Regions from separate parts of the Pseudomonas hamedanensis genome, predicted to be linked through region 1. Evidence: riboswitches for the same ligand, from Rfam matches in the RefSeq annotation. Region 1 holds a riboswitch; each other region holds the start of a gene.
What was found. A riboswitch is a leader RNA that binds a small molecule or an ion and turns the genes downstream of it on or off. The one in region 1 is predicted to bind cobalamin.

Region 1 (4,393 bases):
GCAGTAGCTCGGGCGCAACGGTGCCGCCGGTGAAGTGGCGCATGTCGCGGCGTTCGGCGATGGCTTTATAGACCGCTGCGCGCTCGGCTTCGGAGAATGTGTTGTCGGTCATGGCCCTTTCGCGAGCAGGCTCGCTCCCACAGGGTTTGGGTGTTCCATTGTAGGAGGGAGCCTGCTCGCGATAGCGGTTTCAAGGTGTGGCGCAAACAGCGCAGCGACAGCCGCAGGATTCGACGGAAAATAAAAATGCACATAAGAAGCCGTCATCCGCCCTTCCCGGTATACCGCCTCCGCCCCACGCCCGCCATTCGGACTCAAGCCCCGGGCAATCGGCGTCAACTCTGTTGTGGTCAGCGAATGGTGATAGGTATGCCCGCGCAACGAACCTTCCGGCAGATCGACCGCTTGCAGCGCCAACGCCGCCAGACGCTTCTGCATCACCGCATCGCCCTTAAGCAACCCGACCAGTTCCGCGCGGGTGCCGTCGACATCGGTCAAGGAGTCGAGCAGGTACAACATCCCGCCACACTCGGCGAGCAATGGTTTACCCGCCAAATGATGCGCGCGGATCGCTTCAAGCATCGGCGTGTTTTTCGACAGCGCAACATGATGCAACTCCGGATAACCGCCCGGCAGATAAAGGCTGTCCGCCTCGGGTAATTGGCTGTCGCGGATCGGCGAGAAGAAGCGCAGCTCGGCGCCCATCGCACGCAGCAGATCGAGACTGGCGCCGTAGGTGAAGGCAAACGCTTCGTCACGGGCGACGGCAATACGTACGCCATCGAGCAACGGCTCGGCAGTCAACACATCCGGCGCGGCGAATTCGACGGCCGGCGGCAGCGCGACCTCGCAACTGCTGGCCAGCGCATCGGCCGCCGCGTCGAGGCGCACATCCAGATCATTCAATTCACTGGCCTGGACCAGACCGAGGTGCCGGCTCGGCAGTTCGATGCCCGTCTCGCGGGACAACGCGCCGTACCAGCGCAGGCCTTCAGTCAGGCTGCCTTCGAGCAATTGCGCATGGCGCAAGGTGCCGACACGGTTGGCCAGCACGCCGGCAAACGGCAGGTCTGGCTGATAGCGCGCCAGACCCAGCGCCAGTGCACCGAACGTCTGCGCCATTGCCGTGCCGTCGATCACCGCGAGCACCGGCACGCCAAAGTGCCGCGCCAGATCAGCGCTGGACGGCGTACCGTCGAACAGCCCCATCACGCCTTCGATCAGAATCAGATCCGCCTCGGCTGCCGCTTCCCACAACAGGCGACGGCTTTCCTGCTCGCCGACCATCCACATGTCCAGTTGATACACCGGTGCACCGCTGGCGCGCTCGAGAATCATCGGGTCGAGAAAGTCCGGGCCGCATTTGAATACGCGTACCTTGCGCCCTTGATTGCGATGCAAACGGGCGAGCGCGGCGGTGACGGTGGTCTTGCCCTGACCGGAGGCCGGCGCGGCGATCAGCACCGCCGGGCAGTGACGGGGCTGATTCAAAGTTCGACGCCTTTCTGCGCTTTGATGCCGGCCTGGAAAGCGTGTTTGAGCATGCCCATCTCAGTGACCGTGTCGCCCATTTCGATCATTTCCGGCTTGGCGCCGCGACCAGTGACGACAACGTGCTGCATCGGCGGCCGCGCCTGCAAATCGCTGAGCACCTGATCGAGATCGAGGTAGCCGTGCTTGAGGGCAATGTTCAGTTCATCGAGCACCACCAGACCGATCGACGGATCACGCAGCAACTCGCGGGAGACTTCCCAGGCGGCAGTGGCGGCGGCGATGTCGCGCTGGCGATCCTGGGTCTCCCAGGTGAAGCCTTCGCCCATGACATGGAAACGCACCTGCTCGGGGAAGCGGCGGAAGAACAACTCTTCGCCGGTGCTGTTGCGGCCCTTGATGAATTGCACCACGCCGCACTGCATGCCGTGCCCCATGGCGCGCGCGAGCATGCCGAAGGCCGAGCTGCTTTTGCCTTTGCCATTGCCGGTGAGCACCAGCACCAGTCCGCACTCGTCGGGCGAATTGGCGATGCGTTCGTCGATCACGGCTTTTTTGCGCTGCATACGCGCCAGATGGCGCTCGTCACGCTCGGGGGAATCAGTCATGGGGGAGCTCTCCGTTGGGGCTGGATAACGGCGGGCAGGCACAGGAATAGACGGCAAAAAGCCTGGCATCGCCCACCGTGATGCCGCTGGATGGATCAGGCCGGTCTCCGGGCTCATGAGCGGCGTACACCTGACTGCGCGCCTTCCCGCTTCTTTCGAGGCAGTGGCTCAAGGCGCAGTTTTCACTCATTTACCGTTGCGGGGGCAGCGCCGGGATCGTGATGCGCTTCGCTTGAAGACACCCTCACCGGCTTCCCTGTTTCACTCTGTCGACGCACGTCACAGAGCACCTGAAACAAGCGGCGAAGGTTAGAGGGTTGGGGGTGGAGCGTCAATTAAAGAGGCGTCCGGATGATGAATAACTGCCGCCAATCAATTATCGGCTGGCAATCTTGTGCCAGACTGTGACAAGTGATATCAAAGAGCCATGCTTTTCCGAAAAAGCCCACTACAACAATAAGGATGACGACGATGCAAGGCATGATCATCAGCAACCCGCGCCTGGAATTTCTGCGCCCGGTGCTGGAACGCTGGTTTGACTGTATCGATCGCTACAACACCGTACGCGGCGACAACGACACGCCGTACTGGCACGACGAAAAAGCCAATCTCGGACTGCTCTCGGCAGCGGCGTGGATGGCCGAAATGGTCACGCTGAACGATACGGCCACGCGCAAACAGAACGAAGAAGGCGAGCGCAACGCCCGTGCCGATCTGCTGATTGCCGGCGCCGAAGACCGCGCGTTCATTCAGGCTACGCAACGCTGGCCGAAAGTCAGCAACCTCAACCTGACACAGGCCCTGCTCGATATCACCTTCGATGCCAGGCGCATCAGCTATGCCAGCGACCTCAAGCTCGGTTGCCTGTTCGTGGCTCCGCAAAAAGCCCAGCACAGCGCCAGCCCCGAAGAGTTGCAGGACATGGTCGACGACCTGCAAAAGGAGCATACCTGCGCCGTCGCCTGGTATTTCCCTTACGCCTACCGCAAGTTGCACAGCGAAGCCGGCAACTATCACCCCGGCATCGCCGTCCTGTTCAAGGAAGCCCGCGGTTGAGCGGTTGAACCATCGGGCCTGCGCCCTCCTCTATGTTTAGGAATGCATTCATAGGGAAGATCAGCAATGCGCAAGCCCCAACTCGTTTTCGTCATCGCCCTGGCCGGTGGACTCGCCGCCTGCGGTGAAACCTCCAGCCTGCAAGTCTCCGACGGCACCGGGCCGACACCGAAACTGCCAGAACCGAACAAGACCCTGATCCCGACGGTAAACATCGCCCCGGCCGTCGGCTGGCCCGAGGGTGGCAAACCGACGGCGGCGGCAGGCACACAGGTGGCGGCGTTTGCCGAGGGTCTCGACCACCCGCGCTGGCTCTACGTGCTGCCAAACGGCGATGTGCTGGTGGCGGAAACCAACGCGCCGCCCAAGCCTGACGACAGCAAAGGCATTCGCGGCTGGGTGATGAAAAAGGTCATGGGCAAGGCCGGCGCTGGCGTACCGAGCCCAAACCGCATCACCCTGCTGCGCGACGCTGACCACGACGGTGTCGCAGAAACCCGCACGGTGTTTCTGCAGAATCTTAATTCGCCGTTCGGTATGACGCTGGTCGGCAACGATTTGTACGTAGCCGACACTGATCGCCTGCTGCGCTTCAACTACGAGCCTGGCACCACCGAGATCAAGACGCCGCCAATCAAGGTCGTCGACCTGCCTGGCGGCACGCTGAATCACCACTGGACCAAGAACGTCATCGCCAGCAAGGACGGCAGCAAGTTGTACGTCACGGTTGGCTCGAACAGTAACGTCGGCGAAAACGGTCTGGATCAGGAAGAAGGCCGCGCCGCCATCTGGGAAGTGGACCGGGCAACCGGCAACCATCGCATCTTCGCCTCAGGCATTCGCAACCCTAACGGCCTCGCATGGGAACCCACCAGCGGCGCACTGTGGACGGCGGTCAACGAACGCGACGAGATCGGCAGCGATCTGGTGCCGGATTACATCACCTCGGTCAAGGATGGTGGTTTCTACGGCTGGCCGTTCAGCTACTACGGCCAACACGTCGATGTGCGGGTCAAACCGCAGAACCTCGATCTGGTCGCCAAAGCCATCGTGCCGGATTATGCCGTTGGCCCGCACACCGCCTCGCTCGGCTTGACCTTCGCCGAGGGCAACAGCTTGCCGGCGCAATTCAAGGAAGGCGCCTTCATCGGCCAGCACGGCTCATGGAACCGCAAGCCGCACAGTGGCTATAAAGTGATTTTCGTACCATTTACCGGCGGCAAGCCGAGCGGGCAACC
Region 2 (4,393 bases), 840 kb from region 1:
GAGCGTGAAAAACGTGTCGACGCGATGCTGAAACTGGTGCAGCTCGAACAGTTTGCCCATCGCCGCCCTTCGCAACTCTCCGGCGGTCAGCAACAGCGTGTCGCCATTGCGCGGGCGCTGGTTTACGAACCGCGCATCTTGCTGATGGACGAGCCTCTCGGTGCGCTGGATAAAAAGCTGCGCGAGGATTTGCAGGACGAGCTGCGCCAGTTGCACCGTCGCCTGGGCATCACCATCGTTTACGTGACCCACGATCAGGAAGAAGCCATGCGTTTGTCACAGCGCATCGCAATCTTCAGCCACGGCAAAATTGTCGGACTGGGCAGCGGCTATGATCTCTATCAGAATCCGCCGAACGCGTTTGTCGCCTCGTTTCTGGGCAACTCCAACTTTCTCAAGCTCAAGGCGCAGGGCAACGCGGCGGCGAGTTTCGAGGGGCAGGCGCTGTCGATTCGGCTGACAGCGGGGTTGCACACCGATCAGGATGTGTTGCTGATGGTACGCCCGGAAAAAGCGCTGGCGTTGAGCGTGCAGCAAGCGATTGATGAGCCGTTGGCGGCGGGTTGGAATGAGGTTTCGGCCAAGGTCGTGGAGGTGCTGTTTCTCGGTGAGAGCCAGACGTGCAGCGTGGTGACGTCGGGAGGGACTTCGATGACGGTGAAAGCGTTGTCAGCCGCGGGCATGCCGCTCAAGGCCGGGGACCCGGTGCGGGTGCGCTGGGCCACGGCGGATGCGTGCGTTTATACCGAGTGGACCGAGGGAGACCTCAACAAGGCTGCCGGTGCTCATTGAGTTTTCCCTGACACCCCACGCCCCCCTGTAGGAGTGAGCCTGCTCGCGATAGCGGTATGTCAGACACCAACGATGTTGACTTATAGACCGCTATCGCGAGCAGGCTCACTCCTACAATTGGACCGCATTTCACCCTCGGGTCACCCCAGCGTCGGGCTGCGGTGGCCCTTTTTCAGACGATGGGCGTAAAACCTTCAATCTCATCCGGCCACGCCGTCAGCACTTCAAACCCGGTCTCGGTGACCGCGACCATATGCTCCCACTGCGCCGACAGCGAGCCATCCTTGGTCAGCACGGTCCAGCCATCGGGCATGTTCTTCACATGACGCTTGCCGGCATTGAGCATCGGTTCGACGGTAAAAATCATTCCGGCCTTGAGCTTCAAGCCCTGATTGGGAAAGCCGTAATGCAGAATCTGCGGCTCATCGTGATAGACCTTGCCAATGCCATGGCCGCAATACTCGCGCACCACGCTGAAGCCCTCCTTCTCCGCCAGGCTCTGGATCGCATGGCCGATATCGCCCAGCGTCGCCCCCGGACGCACGGCGCGAATGCCCGCGCACATGGCCTCGTAGGTGGTCTTGATCAGGTGCTGCGCCTCGGGCGTCGCTTCGCCGACGACGTACATGCGACTGGTGTCGCCGAACCAGCCGTCCTTGATCACCGCGATGTCGAGGTTGACGATGTCGCCGTCCTTCAGCGGCGTACCCGACGGTATCCCGTGACACACCACATCGTTGACCGACGCACAGACGGTTTTCGGAAAACCGTGATAACCGACATTGGCCGGCACGGCTTTTTGCACGTTGACGATGTAATCGTTGCACAGCCGGTCCAGCTCATCGGTGGTCACACCGGCTTTGACATGCGGCACCAGCATGGCCAGCACTTGCGCGGCGAGTTTGCCGGCCGCGCGGGATTCTGCGATCTCGGCCGGGGTGTTGAGCTTGATCTGGTTTCTCATGCGCTGACGGCTTCCTGGGTCAGTTGATGCAGATCCAGTCCGCCGTTCTGTTCGGCGCGGATCAGCAGGCGGCAAATGGCGCTGTGGTCGAGGTTGGGGTGCAATTCGGCGAGCATGCCGATGCGCATCCAGTGCTCGGCCTGCGCGTTGATCGAGCGGCTGAGTGCATTGCTGGAGACGCGCAGATTCTCGTGCATATCCTCTGAAATCTTTACGATGCCCATATGTATATCCGATACGATTTGTATATGGATCGTATATTAATCAGCGCACACGACAGATTGCAATGCCAACAGCTAGCTCGATGCCGTGGCAGATTCGCCTCCCCCTCCACCGCGCAAATCGACTACCATGCCGCCGCTGGTTCCCAAACGGGATTAATAGGGAATCCGAGGTGCTTCGCGCATCAATCGGAACTGCCCCCGCAACTGTAGGTGCCGAGCCTGCTCCACGACTGCCACTGGGTTGCCCCCGGGAAGGCCGGAGCATGGCGATGACGCATCAGTCAGGAGACCTGCCGGCACAGTGACTGACCAACCGGCGGGGTGTCCGGGAAGGACATCGTGCCGCGCGCATTTTTGCTTGAGCCCGGCCTTACGCTGTCGCCATGACCGCGTTCGCTGATGTGTTTCCAAACCGTACCCGCCCGCTTCCGTACGGTTTAATTGGAGACTGCTTCATGCTGCTGCCCCGCGTTGTCACCCTGATTACCGGCCTGGGCCTGAGCGCCCTGGCTCAAGCGGCGCCAACCGACTATCCACTGACGATAGAAAACTGCGGCAGCCCCCTCACTTTCCAGCAGGCGCCCACCCGCACGGTGACCATCGGTCAGGCCGGCACGGAAATGCTCTATGCCTTGGGTCTGGGCGACAAAGTCGTCGGCACGTCGCTGTGGTTCAACGATGTGCTTGCGGAATACAAACCGCAGAACGACAAAATCGAGCGCCTGGCCGATAACGAACCGAGTTTCGAAGCGGTGATCGGCAAGCGCCCGCAACTGGTCGCCGTGGAGCTGGAATGGATGGTCGGTCCGCAAGGCGCGGTGGGCACCCGCGAGCAGTTTCACGAATTGAAGATTCCGACCTATTTGTTGCCCTCCGACTGCGAGGCCAAGGACAACCTCGTCGGTTCCGACGGCACGCGGCTGGCGCCGTTTCGCATCGACAGCATTTATAAAGGCGTGAGCCAACTGGCGGCGATCTTCGACGTGCAGGCACGCGGCGCACAGCTCAATGATCAGCTCAAGGCCAGCCTCGCCCAGTCGATTGCCACCGCCAAACGCACGCAGCGCAAAGACCTCAGCGCACTGGTGTGGTTCTCCAGCGCTGAGATGGACATTGAGCCGTTCGTGGCCGGGCACAAAGGCGTTCCCGATTTCATGCTCAGCACTTTAGGCGTGCGCAATGTCGTCGAGTCGGATGAAGAATGGCCGACCGTCGGCTGGGAAACCCTCGCCAAGGCCAACCCGACGTTCCTGGTCATCGCGCGCATGGATCGTCGGCGCTTCCCGGCTGACGACTATCAGAAAAAACTCGCCTTCCTGCGCAGCGATCCCGTGACGCGCAACATGGACGCGGTCAAACACAACCGCATCATCATCCTCGACGCCATGGCGATGCAGGCCAGCCTGCGCACCTTCGCGGGTCTCGAACAACTGGCCACGGCCATCAGCGGCTTCGATCTTTCGCAATGAGCAGACGCCTGATCCGTTTATTGCTGGTCCTGCTGGTGCTTTCGCTGGCCTTGGTCGGCGGCGTGGCGATTGGCGAAACCGCAATCGAGCCGAGCGTGGTGCTACAGGTGCTGGCAAACAAGCTGTGGGCCGCCGGGTATGTGCTTGATCCGATCGACGAAGGCATCGTCTGGAATTACCGCCTGACCCGCGTATTGGTGGCGGCGGCCTGTGGTGCCGGCCTGGCGACATGCGGAGTGATCCTGCAATCGCTGTTGCGCAATCCGCTGGCCGACCCGTATTTGCTGGGCATCTCGGCCGGGGCTTCGACTGGCGCAGTGATGGTCGCCCTGCTCGGCGTCGGCGCCGGTGTGATTTCGCTGTCGGCCGGGGCATTTGCCGGGGCGGTCACTGCGTTCGTGCTGGTGATTGTACTGGCCCGGATCAGCGGTTCGGCCAGCGGCACCGGGCCAATCATTCTCGCGGGCATTGCCGGCTCGCAATTGTTCAACGCCCTCACGGCCTTTCTGATCACCCGCTCGGCCAGTTCCGAACAGGCGCGCGGGATCATGTTCTGGCTGCTCGGCAATCTCGGCGGCGTGCGTTGGCCTTCGGTGTGGCTGGCGGTGCCGGTGGCCCTGCTCGGGCTGGTGGTCTGCCTGTGGCATCGGCGCGCGCTCGACGCGTTTACCTTCGGCGCGGACTCGGCGGCGTCCCTCGGCATCCCGGTGCGCCGCGTGCAGATTTTGCTGATCGGCTGCGCCGCGCTGGTGACGGCGGTGATGGTGTCGATTGTCGGCTCGATCGGCTTTGTCGGCTTGGTGATTCCCCACGCCGCACGGCTGCTGCTCGGCACCGGGCATGCTCGGCTGCTGCCGGCCAGCGCTTTGGGTGGCGCGGTGTTTCTGATCGCCGCTGATGTGCTGTCGCGCACCCTGATCAAGGGTCAGGTGATTCCGGTGGGC
Region 3 (4,393 bases), 1.5 Mb from region 1:
TTTTCTCCAGATGCTTGACCCCCAGATGAATCGCCATGGTCGCCCCATGCTGCGCGAGGCTGCCGAGTGCTTCGCCCTCCGGCATGGTGGTCTTGTCGGCATAGCGGGTCAGAATCACGCTTTGCGAAACGTCCGGCAGGGTCAGTTCGGCACCGAGCAAGGCCGCACACGCAGCCGTGGCGGTGACACCAGGGATAATTTCAAAGGGAATACCAAGTTCGCGCAAGCAGCGAATCTGCTCACCGATCGCGCCATAAAGGCTCGGATCACCGGAGTGCACCCTTGCCACGTCCTGGCCTCGGTCATGGGCAGACTTGATCAGGTCGATGATTTGTTCCAGGTGCAGTTCAGCGCTGTTGACCACGGTTTCGGCGCGATGGCCTTCAAGCACCGCCGCCGGCACCAGCGAACCTGCATAAATGATCACCGGGCAGTCGCGGATCAGCCGTTGGCCTTTGACGGTGATCAGTTCCGGGTCGCCGGGGCCGGCGCCGATGAAGTAGACGGTCATGATTGATCCTGTGAAAAACGCAGTGATGAGCACGCAGATGAACAATGCTCATGATCGAAAGCGGGGATTATCGAGGTTTTAGGCAGCGCCGGCCAACGCCAGGGTGGCCTGAGCGTATTTTTGCCGGGCAATCAGCAGTTTCGCCGGGCCCTGAATCAGCCGTTCGGCAAGCGCCAGTGCGGCGCTTTCCGCGACCCCGTAACAGCCGGTTCGCTCGTAGGCGATCTGAGAGTGATGGCTGAGGCGCGGCTGGTAAGCGGCCAGTTCGGCGCTGCTGAAATATTGCAGGGGCAATTCCAGTTGCCTGGCAAGTTCCAGCAGACCCGGTTCGTCGCGCTTCAAATCGATACTGGCCAGCGCCTTGACGGCTCGCAGTTCGATGCGATGCGCCTGCAATGCTTGATCAAGTAGCGCGCGCAGCGTGGCGGCCGTGCAGCCACGCTGGCAGCCCAGGCCGACCACCAGGGTCGGCGCCGTGCTGGCGTCATTCATGCCGGATTTTGCGGCGGAACAACCAGGCGCTGATCAGGCCCAGGGCCAGCCAGAACGCGACGTTGGTCAACTGCGAGGCAATCTTGAACTGAGTTTCCAATGCTTGTGGGGCAAGCATCGAATGCACCTGCGGCTGCGGCGCGCCGATTACGTGGGGCACCAGCAGGATGGCGACGCCGAAGATCTTCATCAGCCAGTTGTGGCTGAACGCAAGCAAGGCCAGGCCGACAGCGGTGGAGGCGGCCGTACCGATCCACCAGAGCTGCCGTGAAGCCAGGTCCGCCGCGGCAGTGCCCGGCAATTCCGGCGGCAGGCCCAGGGTCGGTGCCAGCACGAACGTCGCGTAACCGGCCAGGCCCCAGAGCAGGCCCTGCGAGGTTTTCTTCGGCGCACGCAGCGTGTACAGGCCGGCAAGCATCAGGGCGAAACCGACGGCGACGACCAGATTGCCGCCCGTGGTCGACACCACACGTTGCCAGCCGTTTTCCGGCTCCCAGGCTTCGCTGTCATGGCTATGAGCAGCAGCCCCGGCGGCGTGTTCGTGAGCTTCGGCCACAGGCTCTGCTTGCTCGTAGGTTTCCGCCTGCAAAATCAGCGGCGACACCCAGAAGCTTTGCAGCAGGGCGGCCAGCAGGCCGCTGAAGCCTGCGGTTTGGGCAATGCGCTTGATCATCTCGGCAGGTCTCAGTGGCACGGGAACGCGGCGCTGTGGCGGGTATCGTGGGCGGCGTTGTGCACCGCTTCGATGTGCGAGAAACCGGCGAAATAGACGAGGCCGGCGCCGAGGATCGACGCCAGCAGCGCGGCGATCAGGCGTTGCGACAGGGTGCTGGTGCTGGAGATGGTGTCCGTGGTGTTGCCGGTGCTGCTGATAATCGACATGGCGCTTCCCTCTGAAGTGTCAGCGGGTGAACAGAGCGCATGCAGACTCCCCGCGAGTCAGGCCCGCAGAGGTTCGAACAGCGCCCGCCCACCGCGGGTTTGTCTGGTGCAGTGACGCCGAGGCGCACTGTGTGTTGCGGGCCGGTCTCCGGGCTCACGAGGGGCTGGCATTGAAGCCGACCTGCAAGCATCACCTTCCCATGCCGGGGCACAGTGGATCTGACGCTTCGCTCGCTTACCGTTGCGGGGGCAGCACCGGACTGACATGGCTTGAGAGTAAAGCACATGATTCACCGGTTTCCCGTTTCACCCTGTGAAGGGCACCCGTAACAAGTTGTGTAGGAGAGCATGGGCGGGGATCGCCGTCAATCGACGACTAGCGCAGGGCGAGCAGCACGTACACCGCCAAAGCAATCAGAAACGCATAGTAAGACTTCAGTCGCGTCAGGCTCAGCAGCCAGGCCAGCGCCACCGGCACAATCCACGGCATGGCCGCCGCCTGTTGTGTCGCCAGCGGATACAGCGCCCCGGCCAGCAGGCTGACCAGCATCGCCACCGAGGTGTATTTGCCAAGCCGGTCGATGAAGGTGCGGGCACCGCCGGACAGCCGTTCGACATTGACCGCCAGCGGCAACAAGCGGCACACCGCCGACACCAGCGCGCAGATCGCAACGTACAGCCAGAAGGTACTAGGGTCGGTCATAGGCGTAACTCGTCAGGACCGTGACCGCCAACACCAACAGCAGGCTGATTTCGCCCAGCCAGAGCAAACTCGCGGCAGCGGCCAGACCGGCAATCCATTGTCCATGGAAGCTGTGACGGTCGCGCGCCATTTTGCCCAGCGATGCGCTGAGAAAGATCGCAATCACTACGCTGGCATGGTCCATCAAGGCGTCGTCGGCCAGGCGGGCGAAGCAGTAACCGACCACGGTGCCGAGCAGGGCGGCGGCGTACAACAACAAGCACACGGTGTTGGCGTACGGGCGGCTGATCGGCTGCTGTTCCTTGCGGATCGACATCAGCGTGAAGGCCGCGTTAGCCATCACCGCCAAGGCCGGGACGAACGTTTTGATCGGGCCGTCGAGGCTCGATTTCAGGCTCAGCGTGAACACCAGAAAACGCAGGTTGATGCTCAGTGCCGACACCAGCACGCCGAAAGCATTGAGCAGATGCGCCGGGGTTTCCAGCAGGGTCAGTTGCAACGGCGAGGCCATCACCGTGCCGCTGAACACCACCATGGCCGGCAAGTCCAGGCCATGGCGGCGCCCGAGCATGCCGATCAGGCTGAAGGTCAGCAGCAGCGAAAAGACGAGCGGCAGCGCATCGCGAATGCCGGTCGCAATCTCGTTGTGCGCCGCCGGTTTTGCCAGTGCGGACTCAGCCGGCATGGGTGCTGCGGCGCGCGTCGGCGAGCAGCTTCTCCACGCCGTTTTTATAGGCCAGGGCTTTTTCCAGGTAGTACTCGGTGGAAAAGCGCGGAATGAATTCTTCGACCACCGCCACCCCGCGATAGCCATTGACTGCAAAGCGATTGAGCACATCGCTCAGGCGCAGGTTGCCTTCGCCGATCGGCAGGTGCTGGTGGTGGGTGTCGTTGAGGTCGGCGATGTGCAAATGGCGGGTCACCGGCGCGAGAGCGGCGATGGCGGCGAACAGCTCGTCGCCATACGGCAGCAGTGAGCACAGGTGCGTCACATCGATGGTCACGAAGCAGCCGGTTTGCTGGTGGAAACGCAGGTGTTCCTCGACCGTGAAAACCGGGAATTTCGGCCGCTGACCGCCCATGTTTTCCAGGCACAGGGCGATGCCCGTCGTATTGCAACGTGCCTTGACTTGATTGATGGCGGCGATCAGGTTGTCGAGCAGCTCGCGGTTTTCCAGTTGATCCTTGTAGCCGGGGTGGAAGGTGACGCTGGTGGCGCCGGCCTGACAGGAAAAGTCCACGGCAGCAGTCAGGCAGTCCACGGCTTGTCCACGTTCGGCCAGATCAGGGGAACACAGGTTGTACTCGCGGCCCCACCAGCCGGCATGCACCGTCAACGTGATGCCGTTTTGCTCGGTGAAGCTGCGGATCTGTCGGGCGAGGTTCGCACGTTGTTCGATGCTGAGCGACCAGAACACCTTTTCGGCGTCTTCGCCGATTTCGAATTCCACGGCCTTGAAGTAGCGGGCCAGATCGGTGATCGAACCGAAAATGTCCGCCGGATTGTCGTAGACGTTGGTGGAAAAAGAGATCAGCGGGAAATCAGCGCTGATCGGCCCATCGATGCGGTACAGCGTCTCTTGTGTGGTCATTGCGCCTGTCCTTGCGTAGTGAAAGGTGGGTGGGAAATCGCGGCGTTGAACAGCACCGGGTCGTCCGCCTCGCGACAGGCCAGCAACACGTAGCCGTGACGGTCGGCGGAGCGGCGGATCGGGCGGCCGAACTTGTCGTGGTTGAGGCTCGCGCGCAGGGCGAAGGGTTGCTCCAGCAGACGTGCCTGTAGCGGTTGCGGGTCAGTGGCGGGG
Region 4 (4,393 bases), 1.5 Mb from region 1:
AGTCGCGGCCGTTGACCTGTTTGTTGTTGACCCGAATGCCCAGTTCGTTGAGCCGTTGCGCCGCTTGCCGGGCCTGTTCACCTTCGAGCAACAGCAGGTGCGTGTCGGTGGGGTGCAGCGTCCAGCCGGGAATGCCGACCAGTGCGTCGTGCAACTGGCGGGTGTTGGCGCACATGCGCTGGGCGTAGGCCTGGCCGTACTGGCGGGTTTCCACAAGGGTGACGAATAATTGCAGCAGGCCGGGCAGGTTGGGCGAGGACACCAGCCCGCCGCTGAGGGTCTGCTCGATCCGCCGGGCGAGGTCGGCACGCCGCGACACGATCAGCGCCCGGTGCGGACCGGCGAGGGATTTGTGCGTGTTGCCCTGAAGAATGTCGGCCCCGTCGTCCAGCGGATTGGGGAAGGCCTGACCGGCGATCAGCCCCAGAGTGTGCGAGGCGTCGTAGATAATCAGCGTGCGCTGCAGGCCGCAGCGATCGAGCAAGGCGCGCAACGGCTGAAGGGCGATCGCCCGGGTGGTCAGGCCGTGGTCGAGCAGTACAGCAGCGGGGGGCGCCGCGAGGGTTTGAAGCTGTTGCTGGAAATCCTCGAGATCGATTTGCCCGCCAGCGGTCAGTCTGCAAAACACGCTGTGCCTGCCGATTTTTTGCACCAGTGGGCCAGTAGCAAAATGTCCGCCGCTGGCGGGTGCCAGCGACACAATGGCGTCGCCCGGTTCGCTCAGGGCGGCCAGCACGCTCAGTGTGCAGTGCACGCCGGACAACACGCGATACTCGACGAAAGGGGCGTTGAACATCGCCTGCACGGCCTGGGTCGCCAATGCCTTCAATGTTTCGACTTCGGGAAAGTGCTCGATCTGCATGCCGTTGAATTCAGCGGCATAGCGTTGGCCTTCGATGGCTTGAGCGTTGAACAAGTAACGCTCGTAATGCCGGTTCTGGCCGAGTGTGCGCGCAGTGTCGGACAAAATATTTTCATTGGCCGTCAGCGACAAGGTACAAGTTCGTCGCGCTCCGGCCTGTTGGAACTGTTCAATAATAAAATCATGTGCGCCGGGTGTGCCGACTGAAAGTGCATGGCTTGAATGATTCATTAATAGTCCGCCAGGTCGAAGTCGATAATCAACATGTCGCGGCTGCCGCGATCCGAATGCATGCCTGATGTTTGCAGCGGTGAAACTTCGTGCAGAAGTATTCGGTCATTCAAAACAACGGTTTCCATGTAGTCCGTCAAAGTTGCACTGAATACACAGTCGCCTTCTTCCGCAAATATCCGGCTTTCTCCCCCCGTGACTTGCTGGCGTTGGATCAGGTGTTGAAAGACAAAATCGTGCCCGTCGCGATGCCGGCCTTCGGGGGTGGCGTGGCCGGCATTGCGTTCATCGCAGAGGATGCGGAATTGATGGCAGGTCACCAGCCAGTCACGCGGGCCGACGGTCAACTCCATCAGTGCCAGGTCGGCGGCGAGCAAAGTTCGCAGGACCGCAGAGTCGATGAATGCCGCTTCGCTGCGCGTATAAGTGCGCTGTACCCCGCCCAGCAGCGGGTTGTGGGCCTGGGCCTGAAAAAAATGGCAGTCGGGCAGCGGCGTCCATTGGTGTGCCCGATGACGATATTCGAACTTGCAGATGCGCCGCTCGCGGACACCGTTTTGCGCGTGCAAATATCCGTCGCGAGGCAAACGCTCCCAAGTCGCATTGAATGCCCGGCAATCTCCGCGCCCCAGCCTCGCAACCTGCGCCGCCGGATACTGATCACTGTGCACGTAATGGCGATGACGCAGTTGTTCGGCAAGTTCCTTCAATACAGCATCGCCTGAATGCCGTAACGCATGGCCGGCACTCATGCTGTTGCTACACAAGTTTGGGGGACAGGAATAAACAGAATGGAACACTGATAGTAATCAGGCATGCAAGAATTCCTTTCTTGTGGGGGCGCAGTCCATGTGAGGCCCATGGTTCATATCCTGTATTAATTTATCAATTGTGTTTTTGTAAAGAAATGTAATTAAGGTGTTCAGGCGCTCTATTTCAAGTGTGTCCGCCGAATTGCACTTAGTTGGTGGCCGATTGATATGTCAGAGATAACTTACAGATTTTGTGTTAGTTGAGATCTGTTCTCGATACATATATGAAAGATTAATGTCCATATAGCGATAATATTGCAAAGATTGACCCGCCTGCCGCGCATGCGTAGCCTTGCGCTTTCGAGGTTCTTCGGCGCGTGCCGAAGCTAAGAAGGGAACGCGGTCAAAGCCGCGGCTGCCCCCGCAACTGTGAACGGTGCTGTTCGCTGCCACGCCACTGCCGGCTCCTTGCAAGGAGCCAGCGGGAAGGCGCAGCGAATACCAGGCCCAAGGCCTGAACACCGTCAGCCAGGAGACCTGCCTCGTCACAGATTTCTGACTTTCAACCGGGCGGGGTGATCCGGTGGCGAATTCTCCAGGCGCGCGCGTGCGTTGCCGGTTCTCGTCCCGTATGCCCGCCGCTTGCCAAAGGGCATATCGATGAAAACACTGGCCAAACTCCCCGTCACCATCGTCACCGGCTTCCTCGGTTCGGGCAAAACCACCTTGCTGCGGCACATGCTCGACAACGCTCAGGGCCGTCGTATCGCGGTGATCGTCAATGAGTTCGGCGAGTTGGGCATCGACGGTGAAATCCTCAAGCAATGCACCATCGGCTGCACCGAAGAAGAGGCCAGCGGCCGCGTCTACGAACTGGCCAACGGCTGCTTGTGCTGCACCGTTCAGGAAGAATTCTTCCCGGTGATGCGCGAACTGGTGGCGCGCCGTGGCGACCTCGATCACATCCTCATCGAAACGTCCGGCCTGGCCCTGCCAAAACCCTTGGTGCAAGCGTTCCAGTGGCCGGAAATCCGCAGTGCCTGCACCGTTGACGCGGTGATTACCGTGGTCGACAGCCCGGCCGTGGCCGCCGGCACCTTCGCCGCGTTCCCGGATCAGGTCGACGCCCAGCGCAAACTTGACCCGAACCTGGACCACGAATCGCCGCTGCACGAATTGTTCGCCGATCAACTGGCCAGCGCCGACCTCGTCATCCTCAACAAAGCCGACCAGACCAGCCCGGCAGACCTTGCGCGTGTACGTCTGGAAGTCGCCGAAGAGTTGCCGCCTGCGGTAAAAATCGTCGAAGCGAGCAACGGACGTCTGCCACTGGACGTGCTGATCGGCCTCGGCGCCGGTTCCGAAGAACACATCGACAGCCGCCACAGCCATCACGATCACCACCACGACGGCGATGACGATCACGACGACCACGATCACGACGCCTTCGACTCGATCTCCATCGAACTGCCGCAAGCTGACGAAAGCTTGCTGCTCGACGCGCTGACCCAATTGGTGGTGCAGCACGGCATCCTGCGCGTGAAGGGCTTTGCGGCGATCCCGAACAAGCCGATGCGCCTGCTGATTCAAGGCGTCGGGACGCGTTTCGACAAGCACTTCGATCGCCAGTGGGGCGCCGAGGAAGCCCGGGCCACGCGTCTGGTGTTGATCGGTCAGCAACTCGACGCCGTGCAACTCGAAGCGCAACTGCGCGCCGCGCTCAGCGTTTAATCCATGCACCTGCTCAGGACCCAGCCCGGCGGTTTCGTTTCGGAAGACAACATCGCCGACCTTGGACAAACCCCCGCCGACCTGGTGATCCTGTGCAGCGGCGATTCGAGCCTGGCCCTGCTCGCCGAAGCGGCCCGGCAACTGCCCGATGACTACCCGAGCCTGCGCCTGGCCAACCCGATGCAGGTGCAGAACCATGCGTCGGTCGACCTGTACGTCGACGAAGTGCTGCGCCACGCCAAGGTGATTGTGATTTCGCTGCACGGTGGCATCGCCTATTGGCGCTATGGTGTCGAGCGTCTGGTTGAACTGTCCGAGCGGGGCGTGCAGGTGATCCTGGTGCCGGGCGACGACCGGCCCGACCCTGAGTTCAGCGACCTGAGTACCGTCGACGCAGTGGATCGTGATCGCCTCTGGCAGTTCTTGCGTCAGGGCGGCATGGGTAATGCGCTGGATTTCTTCCGTTGTCTGGCCAGCCGTTGGCTCGCCCGCGATTACCCTTGGGCTGAACCGCAAGCGTTGCCGCGCACGGCGATTTACCACCCCGACAAAACGTCCGCCGCGCTGAGCGACTGGCAAGCCGAATGGCTGCCTGAAAAACCGGTCGCGGCGGTGCTGTTCTACCGCTCGCACCTGCAAGCGGCCAACACGGCGTTTATCGATGTTTTCTGCCAGCGCTTGCAGGCCGCCGGGCTCAATCCGCTGCCGATCGCCGTCGCCAGTCTGAAAGAGCCGGGCTGCCTGGCAGTGGTCGAAGACTGGCTGGACGACGTCGAGGCGCGGCTGATCCTCAACACCACCGGTTTCGCCCAGTCCA

Region 2: it holds a riboswitch for cobalamin, as region 1 does, so the genes downstream of both, HU739_RS05785 (ABC transporter substrate-binding protein) here and cobO (cob(I)yrinic acid a,c-diamide adenosyltransferase) in region 1, are expected to answer to the same signal.
Region 3: it holds a riboswitch for cobalamin, as region 1 does, so the genes downstream of both, HU739_RS03055 (CbtB domain-containing protein) here and cobO (cob(I)yrinic acid a,c-diamide adenosyltransferase) in region 1, are expected to answer to the same signal.
Region 4: it holds a riboswitch for cobalamin, as region 1 does, so the genes downstream of both, cobW (cobalamin biosynthesis protein CobW) here and cobO (cob(I)yrinic acid a,c-diamide adenosyltransferase) in region 1, are expected to answer to the same signal.

What each region holds. Positions count from the first base shown of each region.
Region 1 is NZ_CP077091.1:2,198,077-2,202,469, forward strand. It holds gene bluB (5,6-dimethylbenzimidazole synthase) at 1-112, opposite strand, end outside; gene HU739_RS09395 (cobyrinate a,c-diamide synthase) at 109-1,491, opposite strand; gene cobO (cob(I)yrinic acid a,c-diamide adenosyltransferase) at 1,488-2,099, opposite strand; cobalamin riboswitch at 2,181-2,408, opposite strand; gene HU739_RS09405 (hypothetical protein) at 2,571-3,155, shown strand; gene HU739_RS09410 (PQQ-dependent sugar dehydrogenase) at 3,222-4,393, shown strand, end outside.
Region 2 is NZ_CP077091.1:1,355,944-1,360,336, forward strand. It holds gene HU739_RS05770 (ABC transporter ATP-binding protein) at 1-792, shown strand, start outside; gene map (type I methionyl aminopeptidase) at 965-1,756, opposite strand; gene HU739_RS05780 (ParD-like family protein) at 1,753-1,980, opposite strand; cobalamin riboswitch at 2,101-2,292, shown strand; gene HU739_RS05785 (ABC transporter substrate-binding protein) at 2,436-3,449, shown strand; gene HU739_RS05790 (FecCD family ABC transporter permease) at 3,446-4,393, shown strand, end outside.
Region 3 is NZ_CP077091.1:682,622-687,014, forward strand. It holds gene cobM (precorrin-4 C(11)-methyltransferase) at 1-511, opposite strand, end outside; gene HU739_RS03045 (cobalamin biosynthesis protein) at 590-1,003, opposite strand; gene HU739_RS03050 (CbtA family protein) at 996-1,676, opposite strand; gene HU739_RS03055 (CbtB domain-containing protein) at 1,688-1,885, opposite strand; cobalamin riboswitch at 2,008-2,228, opposite strand; gene HU739_RS03060 (hypothetical protein) at 2,262-2,588, opposite strand; gene HU739_RS03065 (AzlC family ABC transporter permease) at 2,575-3,273, opposite strand; gene HU739_RS03070 (sugar phosphate isomerase/epimerase family protein) at 3,263-4,180, opposite strand; gene HU739_RS03075 (ATP-grasp domain-containing protein) at 4,177-4,393, opposite strand, start outside.
Region 4 is NZ_CP077091.1:689,403-693,795, forward strand. It holds gene HU739_RS03080 (hypothetical protein) at 1-1,093, opposite strand, end outside; gene HU739_RS03085 (2OG-Fe dioxygenase family protein) at 1,093-1,845, opposite strand; cobalamin riboswitch at 2,192-2,404, shown strand; gene cobW (cobalamin biosynthesis protein CobW) at 2,506-3,576, shown strand; gene cobN (cobaltochelatase subunit CobN) at 3,580-4,393, shown strand, end outside.